Regions from separate parts of the Paenibacillus sp. FSL L8-0436 genome, predicted to be linked through region 1. Evidence: riboswitches for the same ligand, from Rfam matches in the RefSeq annotation. Region 1 holds a riboswitch; the other holds the start of a gene.

Region 1 (5,784 bases):
AAGATTTCGATTAAATCTTTCCTTACTTGATTATATATTTCTTTCCGTCTATACTTCGGGGTGAACACGATATGGTATTTGCACATCCACTTCTATAGCTCTTGTTTGCCATCTTTGACCATTCCTTTCCATTGAGCCTGAACATCTCAATTCTATCGGAATGGTCTTGGTGGTCAAACCCTCGTTCCCTCCACCCGCATAGCGGGTGGTTTTTTGTTTCGCGCGTTTCACGCACTCAACTGGCTAAAGCCATAATAAAACAGCAGCGCCATAAAGCGGCGCTGCTGCCTATATCCTTTATCATTTGCCTGCGAGAACCTGGTCCAGATCAGTGATAGGGTCTTCGACCGGCTCGCTTTCCGGTCGATTTCCCCGCCGAAATGAAGCAGTTGGACAGCGGATTTTAACGATTTTTCATTATCGCTCATCCCTGTTGTTTCCTTAATTCGCAGCTTCCTCAAGCTCGCTCCGCGCTGCTTCCAGCGCCTGGCTGAGATCGCCCTTCAGATCATTCACATGCTCTATTCCGACGGAGAAGCGCAGCAGGCGGTCATCCACGCCTACGGCATCGCGAATTTCGACCGGAATGTCGGCATGGGTCTGCACCGCCGGATAGGTCATCAGCGACTCGACACCGCCCAGGCTTTCAGCGAAGGCGATCAGGCGGATATGGCGGAGCAGCGGCTCCACATATCTTGCGTCTTTTACCTTAAAGGAGAAGATCCCGGTGTTGCCCGAGGACTGGCGGTTCTGAATCTCGTAGCCCGGGTGATCAGGCAACCCCGGATGGAATACCTCTGCAATAGCCGGGTGCTCCAGCAGATAATGAGCTAATTCCAGCGCATTGCTCTCATGCCGCTCCATACGCAGGGCCAGCGTCTTCATGCCTTTCATCAGCTGGTAGCTGTCATTTGGTGCAAGCACGGCACCCAGAGAGTTATGCAGAATGGCCATTTCTGCTGACAGCTCGGTGCCTTTGGTAACGATAAGACCCGCAAGGACATCATTATGGCCACCCAGATATTTGGTGGCACTGTGGACAATAATATCCGCCCCGAGCTCCAGCGGACGCTGGAAGAACGGGGTAAGCAGCGTATTGTCTACGATTGTGAGCAGCCCATGGCGGCGGGCCCACGTACACACGGCTGATACATCCGTAATCATCATCAGCGGATTGGTCGGGGTTTCAATAAATACAGCCTTCGTATTCGGAAGGCGTGCCGCTTCCAGCGCATCAAGATCGTTTGTATCCACATAGGAGGCGGTGATCCCGTACTTGGACAGAATCCGCTCCAGCAGCCGGTATGTGCCCCCGTACAGATCCAGCGAGACCACCAGATGGTCCCCATGCCCGAACAGCGCAAACACTGTGGTCAGCGCAGCCATCCCGGAGCTGCAGGCAAAACCGGCATCCCCGGATTCCAGCTCCGCAGCCGCCTCTTCCAGCACGGAGCGGGTTGGGCTTTTGGTGCGGCTGTAGTCAAAACCTGTGCTTTGTCCGAGTCTAGGGTGGCGGAATGCCGTTGCATTATAAATCGGATAATTTACTGCCCCTGTACCGGGATCTTCCTGTGAGCCAATTTGCGCCAGTCTGCTTTCAATCCTAAGTTTCTCGTCCATCTGTAAGCCTCCTAAATGTGGTGTAATCATTTCTATATAGTGTGAAGCAGCTAACGTCTTCTCTTTTAAATTATTGGACCAATATCGTAAGGGGTCTCCTGGTATACATAGTAATTGAGCCAATTGGCAAACAATAAGTTGGCATGGGCCCGCCAGACGGCCGGCGGTGTGCGCTGCGGATCATCCTTAGGATAGTAATGCTTCGGCAGTGCGACATCCATCCCCTTGGCTGCATCCCGGTCATACTCCCATTTGAGGGAAAAAGGATCATATTCAGAATGACCGGTAACGAAAATCTGTCTGCCGTCATGTGTCGCTACCAGATAAATTCCGGCTTCCTCCGATTCGGCCAGAATCTGCAGATCCGGATTAGCGAGGATATCCTCACGGGAAATGTCGGTATGACGGGAATGTGGAACATGGAACACTTCGTCAAATCCGCGCAGCAGCTTGACGTTATTATGGCTCACGGTGTGCGGGAAAACTCCGAAGCATTTCTCGTCCAAGCTAACCTTACGCACTCCAAAGTGGTGATACAATCCTGCCTGGGCAGCCCAACAGATATGCATGGTCGAAGTAACGTTGTGTTTGCTCCATTCAAAGATTTCTTTCAGCTCTTCCCAGTAGTTCACATCCTCGAACTCCATCTGTTCTACCGGGGCGCCTGTAACAATTAATCCATCCAGACGGCGGTGGCTGATTTCGTCAAAGGTTTTATAAAAGCTCTTCAAGTGCTCTGCCGAAGTGTTCTTGGAGGTATGGGAGCTGGGATGCAGCAGAATCACATCAACCTGAAGCGGCGAGTTTCCGATTAGGCGCAGCAGCTGCGTTTCCGTTGTTTCCTTAGTCGGCATTAAATTCAGAATAGCGATTCTCAAGGGGCGGATGTCCTGGTGGAAGGCCTGGCTTTCATCCATTACAAAGATATTCTCCCCGGATAATACCTCTTTGGCCGGCAAGCTGTCGGGAATTTTAATTGGCATTGTTGTGTCCACTCCTTAACTGAATTTGAGTGCCGCTAATACGGCTTGTGTTTAAAATACAACCAAAAAAGACCTTTCTCGGGCGAGAAAGGTCATAGATTTGCAGTCATATGCGCCTCTCTCATCTGCCAGAGAACTTCTGCCGGGATTCAAATATCCCCTGCAAAGCTTCCGCAAGAATTAGCACCGTGCGTTCACACGCCGGTTGCCGGGTTTCATCGGGCTAGTCCCTCCACCTGCTCTTGATAAGATTTAGCTGTATTCAGTTAGAAAAATCTAAAATGTCAAACGTTGTTTTTCTTAAAATTCACTTTAAATCATGAACCTCCTTTTCGTCAAGTCCATACAATGCTAAAGAGCCCCTGAAAGTGAAAAGAATTTTGCTTGAAAGAGGCATACCCCGGCGTTATACTAGACAAGTGTTTCATACCATAAATGACGAAAAGAAGAGGTGAGAGAAGCATGGAAGGCGACCCGGGTGCGCAGTTAAGCGTGCAAAGTGAGCTACCACACAGGATTAACATCAGCTTGCCGGCGGCGGGAGCAGTTCTTCTTCATGCTCTCGAAACGTCATTTGGCCTGATTCATTGATTGTACCACCGGCCAAGCTGATTTTTTTCTCTGTGCTTTAATTAGCATATCCCTGGAGAAGACCGGGGACAGAAGGAGTGAATCAGATGAAAATCCGGCTGGTGAACGCAGGGGTTTTTACAACTATTGAGGATATTGAAGAAACACTGACAGCCCCTACAGAGGGCTTCTACTGGATTGATGCGGATGTTGAGGATTTGGAGCTGCTTCAGCCCCTATACAATCTGCATGACCTGGCCGTTGAGGATTGCCTCAGCGAAGAGGAGCAGCGCCCGAAGATTGAAATTTATGAAAGCCATTATTTTATAGTTGTCAACAGTATCCGTTTCGATGACGAGGAGATTTTCCTCCGTGCACTGAACGTGTTTCTCGGCAGACATTACATTATCACCGTCACCAAACAAAAGATCCATGAGCTACGTGTGCTGAAACCTATCCTGTGGGAGCAGGAGGTCAGCGAGCCGGACCGCTTCCTGTACCATCTGATCGACACTGTCGTGGATAACTATTTCTCTGTCGGCGACCGGATTGAAGTGCGGATTGAGAAGCTGGAAGAGGATATCCTTATGCATACCAAGAAATCGCATCTTAGCGAGATCATCGGTCTGCGCAGCGAAATTCTCTGGCTGAAGAAGATGCTTGGACCGCAGAAAGAGGTTATCAACACCCTAAATAAAAAAGACCTCCGCCTGATCGATGACCAGCTGCAGAAGTATTTTAGCGACATTTATGAAAATGCGGTCAAAATCTCTGAAACCTTTGAGACCTACCGCGATCTTATGGGCAACTTGCGCGAGGCGTACCAATCGAGTATTGCCAACCGTGCCAACGAAATTATGAGAGTATTTACAGCCATTACAACGATATTCATGCCGCTGACCGTAATTACCGGGATCTACGGGATGAACTTTGACAATATTCCCGAGACCCATTCAGAGTACGGCTACTATGGCGTTATTGCCGTTATGGTGACGCTCGGCTGCGGGATGCTGTTTGTTTTCCGCAAAAAGGATTGGCTATGAACAACAACGGACGAATACGCTAGGCGAAGGCACCGGTACCGCAAGGGAATGGAAGCCTTCGTCTTTTTGTTCAAAAGAAGCTGAATAGAATCTATTCTAATCTTCGTTAAGCATTGCCCATTGCTGAAATATTTGTAGGATCTCTTCTAAATTGTTCACTCCTCCTCTTCCCTGGAAAATATTATCGCTTACCTTGCCGTATACCCAGTCGACATCCGACCTGTCAATATTCAGCAGTTCAAAACCTTTATCCTCCAGTTCGGTTCCCCCCAGAAAAATGTCAACAGACCACCCGGGATTATCAAGTGTCGTGATGCTGACAACCTGGCTGTGTTCCCAATCTCCGTCACATTGCCGTGAATACCACACTTCAAGCCATTGTAAAACATTCATGTATACAGCTCCAATCCAGAATATGTTCAGCGGCAATCCGCAAATCCCCTTTGATCATCTGCCTAAAGGTTAATGTTCATTACCCTGTTTGCATATTTTGTAATACAAATCGAAAAAAAACCTAAGCGGAACTCTCTCCTGCAAGGGGAAAATCCCGCTTAGCTACAATTCTTTCGCTTAGGCAACTCCATTTCGCCCCGGTATCGAAAGCCTTATTCTAAAACCCCGTAGCCATTTCCACTCCGCTCTCCGTACCGCGCCGGAAACGGATCCGGATCAGCCGCAGCCGCTCATAATACATATCCAGCCCTTCGGCAGGTGAAAATTCCTCTCCGTACGCTTTATACAGCACAGGCTTCAGGAAGGAATCCCCCAACAGTTCATAAGCGGTCCATATACTATCCTGCTCGTTTGGTGAAATTCCCTGTAGTTCCAGCTCAATCAGCTTCTCCACGGAATATCCGTCCTTCTCCAGTTCTTCTACCGCTTCGAGCACTTCACGGCGGCTAACCCCGCTCGCCGTTTTGAGCTGGTCCATTCCCAGGCCGTTTTCAATCCCCTGGAGCACTATGCGCCGCAGCCGCAACCGTTCCAGCTGTTTCTTGTACTTAAGCTCTTTCTGCTTATAAAGCCATGAGCTGAAAGCTTCCTCTTCAACAGCCTCGTTGACCCAGCCCAGCGGATAACTGTGATCACGCGAAGCTCCCGAAGTGATGTTCAGCCATTCTGCCCCGTATTGCGAAGCCTTTCCCTCGCCGACCCCCGGGATTTGCAGCAGTTCCTCCGGCGTGCGGGGAAGAAATGCGCTGAGCATCCGCAGCAGACGGTTGCTGGCCAGAATATAAGGCGCTTTGCGCTCACTGGAAGCCCTGCCCCTGCGCCAGGCGCAGAGCTCCTCATAGATGGCTTCGTTAGCGTGCTGTTCGCTGTAATGCTGCAGCTTGAGCTGCTCCTGATTACGGCTGTTCAGACCCTCTTCTTCATGGAATGCTCCGTCGATTAACGGACGATAGCCGTCCCCCATCTTTACCGCCAGCTCATGCCTGTATACACATAACATCTCATTCCATGAGCCGCCCTCATACCAAATGTTGTCGCTCAGCTCCTCGGCTCCGGAAAAATCGCGCCAGCCCAGACTCCAAATGCCTTCTTCCTCGCCAATCCATAGCTGGGCA
Region 2 (5,784 bases), 3.2 Mb from region 1:
GCCAGCCTTCCGTTCGCTCCAAGTGCTCAGGCAGCCGGAGCGCAAGGGGAACAGGTAGCACATGTCCTTCAGGCGCTGTGGCGCGGCGAAACGCCGAAGCTCCATGCGATCAAGCTAAAGGGAACGCTGGGTTCCCTGGGCAAACATGCCGGTTTCGGGCTGATGGGCCGCCGCTCCGTCATGGGACGTGTCCCCCGTCTGCTGAAAAGCGGCGTACTTTGGATGTCCAAACGGCCTTTGGGTTAAATTAAGGTAGGCCAAGGATAGGACTAGCCTTTGGCTAGTCCAGTTCCAGATTGTCCCATGCTTCCTGTTCCTTAATAGCGGCCTCGATGGCTGCTTCCAGTTCCTCCGGAGAAGCTGCTTCAATAATCTCGCCGTCAACCATGGCGAATGGCTGCAGGTAGCACTCGCCGCAGTTGTTCAGACAACCGTATTCAATGACATCGTATTCCGGATTTTGTTCCAGCTTTTTTTTCAGCGGTTCCGTGCCATGGCCAATATTACTGGCACAAAATTCAATAATTGGTCTCATGATGCTCTCCCTATTCTGCACTAACCATTTTATTTTTTAACTTTTTGTACTATAATGAACTTATGAAAGGAGTGATTGAGAAATGAGTGAGAATGTACAAAGCACCACCATGTATGATGAAGTACTGGAAGTGCTCGATAAACTTCGTCCGTTCCTGCAGCGCGATGGCGGTGACGTCGAACTGATCGATGTTGAAGACGGCATTGTTAAGTTGAAGCTTATGGGTGCCTGCGGCAGTTGCCCTAGCTCCACGATCACGTTGAAAGCCGGGATCGAACGCGCCCTCCTTGAAGAAGTAGAAGGCGTAGAAGAAGTTGTTCAAGTATTCTAATCCCGTTTGATACCGATCCCGGATCTTCTGAGAAGAAGACCCGGGATTTTTTTGAACTATAAGAATTTATAGGCTTCACACTATAAATTATCTTTCTATTTCTCGCTGTAACGGATACCGTCCTTTTGAGGACGGCGAAGCCATTTCCACTTGTTATATGTATTATAGAGGATTTCACATTTTGCAACAACCGGAGTGCTAAAAAACCCGCATGCCTATTTCTGGCATGCGGGGTTTTCCGTCGTTGTAATTCTGTTAAGTCAGCTAAGGCAGCAGCTTAAAATGCAGGGATAATCGCACCTTCGTATTTCTCTTCGATAAATGCTTTAGCTTCCGCAGAGTTCAGCGCTGCAGCCAGCTTCTGGATAGCATCGGAATCCTTGTTATCAGGACGGGATACCAGCAGGTTGGCGTAAGGGGAATCTGCTCCTTCAATGAACAATGCATCTTTGGTTGGAACAAGGCCGGCTTCAAGTGCAAAGTTGGTGTTGATCAGAGCAATATCGACTTCATCAAGCTGGCGTGGCAGCATTGCTGCATCCAATTCAATGATCTCAAGTTTCTTTTTGTTTTCGGTAATATCCGCTTTGGTGGAAGTGATATTAGTGTCGTCTTTCAAGGTGATCAGGCCGTTTTTAGCCAGCAGGATCAGAGCGCGTCCACCGTTGGTGGCATCGTTCGGAATGGCTACTTTCGCGCCGTCAGCCAGTTCATCAATCGATTTGATTTTTTTGGAATAAGCGCCGAAAGGTTCAACGTGAACAGCAGTTACCGGTACCAGTTCTGAGCCGTTCTTTTTGTTCTGGTCATCAAGGTAAGGCTTGTGCTGGAAGAAGTTCGCATCCAGTGCCTTTTCGGCAAGCTGTGTGTTCGGCAGGATATAGTCTGTAAATTCTTTGATCTCCAGCTTGATGCCTTGTGCTTCAAGCAGCGGAGCGATAGCCTTGAGAATTTCAGCATGCGGTACAGGAGATGCGCCGACCACGAGGGTTACAGGTTCTGCAGCCGGTTCGGTCGTTGGCTCTGCAGAAGCATCTGTTGTTGGTGCATTCGTTGCGGCGGAATTGGCCACGTTATTGGTATTGTTATTGTTGCCGCAAGCAGCCAGCACCAATACCAAGGTCAAGCTGAAAAATGTGAGCAGTACTTTCTTCATCTGTAAATCCCCCTTTATTAAATGTATGAATAAGGCTATATATGGACGTACCTTATTTCCGGGTAAAAAATTTGACCAGCCGGTCTCCAGCCATTTGCAGCAACTGAACTAGTATAACCATCAGCACTACGGAGATAATCATAACTTCTTTCTCATACCGGTAATAACCGTAGCGGATTGCCAGATCACCAAGACCTCCGCCGCCGATCATCCCCGACATCGCGGTGTAGGAAACGAGCGTAACGAGAGTGATGGTCACTCCGGCAAGCAAGCCTGGACGAGCCTCGGGCAAAAGTACACGCATAACGATCTGCCTTGTGGAAGCTCCCATTCCTTGTGCTGCTTCAATCACGCCCCGGTCAACCTCACGCAGTGCCGTCTCCACCAGTCTGGCAAAAAACGGAGCCGCACCGATGACCAGCGCCGGGATCGTACCGAGCACACCTATCGAAGTCCCCATAATCGACTTGCTGAAAGGAATCAATGCTACCATTAGAATGAGAAATGGAACGGAACGCAGGATGTTTACAAGCAGCGATAATACCGAGTAAATTACCCTGATAACAATGTTATTTGATCTTCCCCATAAATATAACACAATTCCGAGTGGTAAACCAAGAATAATTGTGAATATTCCGGAAAATGCCAACATTTTTAATGTAGCCACTGTAGCATCAAGCATTTCTTCCCAATTAATTGTATTAAAATTCAAGCCGCCCACTATGAAATCACCTCCACATCAAGCCCCTGCGCCGTTAACTCGGCGACTGTGGCTTCAACCGCTTCAGGCGACCCTTCAAAACGGACAATCAGCTGGCCGTAAGGCACATCTTTAATTGTGGAGATTGTCCCCTGCAAAATCGCAAAGTTGACCCCGGTATCGCGGGCTACATGGGACAAGGTAGACTCGTACGTTTTTTGTCCCAAAAAGGTAATCTTGACGGCCTTGCCGAATTCACCATTCACTGCATCAATGGCCGCCCGAAGAGGCCCGTCCTGCTGAGTTTCACTACGGATAAACTCCTTGGTTACTTCATGCTTGGGCTTCAGGAATACCTCTGCGACATTCCCCTGCTCGATAATACCGCCGCCATGAATGACTGCGACCCGGTCACAGATGCTCTGTATGACATGCATTTCATGCGTAATCAGCACAATCGTCAGATTAAATCGCTTGTTGATATCGAGCAGCAGACGCAGGATGGAATCCGTTGTCTGCGGATCCAGCGCCGAGGTCGCTTCGTCGCATAGCAGCACATCGGGATCACTAGCCAAGGCACGGGCCACGCCCACCCGCTGCTTCTGTCCACCGGACAGCTGGGCAGGATATTTGTTCAGATGTTGTTCGAGACCAACCAGTGTTATCAGTTCCTTCACTTTATGGTCAATTTCTTTTCCCGGAGTGCCCATCAGCCGCAGCGGAAAGGCGATATTATCGTATACCGTAGCCGAAGTGAGCAAATTGAAATGCTGAAAAATCATCCCGATTTTACGCCGCTGCACCTGCAATTGCCTCTGATTCAGCGCCGTCAGATCCACACCGTTCACCCATACCTCACCCTCTGTCGGACGCTCCAGCAGGTTAATGCAGCGGATTAGGGTGCTTTTTCCCGCTCCAGAATGGCCGATTACTCCAAAAACCTCACCTTTTTTGATGGACAGGTTCAGATCCCAGAGCGCTGTAGCGGCCTTGCTGCCTTTTCCGTAGACCTTGGTTAAACCTTTTAGCTCTATCAATTACTGTCCCCCTCTCTTTATTTCTATTCCTATAACATCAAAAAGACCTCTTACGATCGATTGCAGATCGCAAGAGGCCCTGTGCGTTTATTAACAATGCCTTCTCATCTGCCAAAGACCGCAAACCGCGCGGTATTGTAGGAATTAGCACCATGACATTCATCTAAAACGCGGATTGACGCGCATTACACAAATCGGTTGCCGGGCTTCATCGGGCCTATCCCTCCGCCGCTCTCGATAAGATTATGATATGAAATTAGTTGCCGTTTTTCTGTGAGAAACGAATGCATGCCTAAGTATAGTAAGTTTCAGGTTTTTTGTCAAAGGGAAAGTTTTACTTAGAGCCGTCTCTTGCTTTCAAAGCTGCCGCGTTTTTACGCCACTGCTCATTGCTGTAACGGAACGAAGCGCTTAAAGATTTGCACACCATCTCAAGGCACTGCTTCAAATCCTCCAGATGACTGTCCAAATCTTCAAGCTGAATTTTGTCATGCAGCCCTTGATGTCTTTGCCAGAGATCATCCTGCATTTCCGCATTCATATAATGAATTTCGGCGTTGCGGCGTTTGCGCAGATTCTGCAGCGGCTCCCGGTAAGAGTTCTTGATATTCTCCAGTTCTTCCGCCAGCGGCGCATGCGCTTTGAGCAATTGAAATTGCCGCAGCACGGTGAAATATGAGAAATGGGCTTTGACCTTGGTCGTGTTGAGATTATACAGACTGTTCAATACAGTTCCAAGCTTGTCCAGCAGTGAGAAGACACGAATAAAGCCATTTTTATAAAAATAAACGTACCGGGCATAATCGCCCTGCTCGATCACTGTCATATCATCCATATAACCGGCAACAACCAATTTCCGGTAAAAGGCTGCCGCGAACCAGCTTTGCTCCAACTCGTCCAAGGAGGAAATCAGCCCGCGCGTCCATATCTCCAGCTTGCGGTATTCATGGTCGTGGTCCTCATGCGCGTTCATTTCCTTGCGCAGCATTGCTGCAAGCTTCGCCATGTTGTCCATGGCTTCAGCCAGTACACCGCCGTTCTCGCGCGGCGGTTCTCCCAGTAATATCCGCAGCATGTTTTGTCCTCCTTAAAGTTTTGTAAGCATTACATCCTGAAATCTACTTCGTACAAAACTCGCTTCGGAAGCATTCGCTTAGTTTTGTAAGCATTACATCCTGAATCTACTTCGCACAAAACTCGCTTCGGAAGCATTAACTTAGTTTTGTAAGCATCGGGAAATAGTTCTTCCAGTTTTGGTCGACTACCTTCACAATATCCCCGCATGGTTCCAGCTCATCCGGATAATCCGGCTTCATGCGGGCGTCGATAACAATCGGCAGCTTATAGCCAATGTGATGGCGGTTAACCTCGGATTCTGCGTAAATATCGCTCGCCGGATTAAACCGGGTGAACACAGTCCACAGAAAGGAGGTTTGCGTCTGAGCGGTTTCAGCGGCGTGATCCACCAGGATGATGAGCGGCCATTCTGTTTCCTTCTGGCGCAGTTCGGCGATCAGTCTCAGCGGAAGTTCAGGGTCGTCTATATAGGATGCACCCGATACCGTTAAACATCCTCCGCAATAAGGAACAACGCCGGTAATTCCGGGAAGCACTCCCTCATTATAGATACGGGGAAGCACCCGAACCGGGGATCCGACGCCCATCATTACGCCTTTACTGCCGCGGTTCAGCTTGTGTCCGGTATAATCCGAGGTATCTTGAGCCGTATTATTCAGCACAACCAGATCAGTTTGCGGATCGAAACGCTCCAGTACCGTCTCCAGCAGCTTGGGAAAATCGCAAAGATCCACCGGCTCATTCGTCAGCAGCAAAAATTTGGTCAAAGACAGCTGGCCTTCTCCCAGAATGCGGAAAGCCGATGCCAGCGCTTCGCGCGAATAGCTTTCGCGCACAACGGCGGATGCCAGCGAATGCGAGCCGGCTTCGGTATAAGACCACAGCGCCTTGACTGACGGCATCAGCAGCGGATAGGCCGGGGACAGGAGGCGCTGAAGAAAATCCTTC

What was found. Region 1 has a riboswitch for S-adenosylmethionine ahead of metA (homoserine O-succinyltransferase). Riboswitches for the same ligand answer to the same signal wherever they lie in the genome.
Region 2: it holds a riboswitch for S-adenosylmethionine, as region 1 does, so the genes downstream of both, NSS79_RS28775 (methionine ABC transporter ATP-binding protein) here and metA (homoserine O-succinyltransferase) in region 1, are expected to answer to the same signal.

What each region holds. Positions count from the first base shown of each region.
Region 1 is NZ_CP151955.1:1,999,087-2,004,870, reverse strand. It holds gene tnpA (IS200/IS605 family transposase) at 1-86, opposite strand, end outside; gene NSS79_RS09100 (hypothetical protein) at 228-428, opposite strand; gene NSS79_RS09095 (aminotransferase class I/II-fold pyridoxal phosphate-dependent enzyme) at 442-1,620, opposite strand; gene metA (homoserine O-succinyltransferase) at 1,686-2,603, opposite strand; SAM riboswitch class I at 2,722-2,855, opposite strand; gene corA (magnesium/cobalt transporter CorA) at 3,281-4,216, shown strand; gene NSS79_RS09080 (immunity 53 family protein) at 4,313-4,609, opposite strand; gene NSS79_RS09075 (HRDC domain-containing protein) at 4,827-5,784, opposite strand, start outside.
Region 2 is NZ_CP151955.1:6,226,458-6,232,241, forward strand. It holds gene NSS79_RS28750 (FAD-dependent oxidoreductase) at 1-246, shown strand, start outside; gene NSS79_RS28755 (YuzB family protein) at 281-535, opposite strand; gene NSS79_RS28760 (NifU family protein) at 618-866, shown strand; gene NSS79_RS28765 (MetQ/NlpA family ABC transporter substrate-binding protein) at 1,144-2,022, opposite strand; gene NSS79_RS28770 (methionine ABC transporter permease) at 2,075-2,743, opposite strand; gene NSS79_RS28775 (methionine ABC transporter ATP-binding protein) at 2,743-3,759, opposite strand; SAM riboswitch class I at 3,861-4,003, opposite strand; gene NSS79_RS28780 (Cthe_2314 family HEPN domain-containing protein) at 4,094-4,834, opposite strand; gene NSS79_RS28785 (UbiD family decarboxylase) at 4,971-5,784, opposite strand, start outside.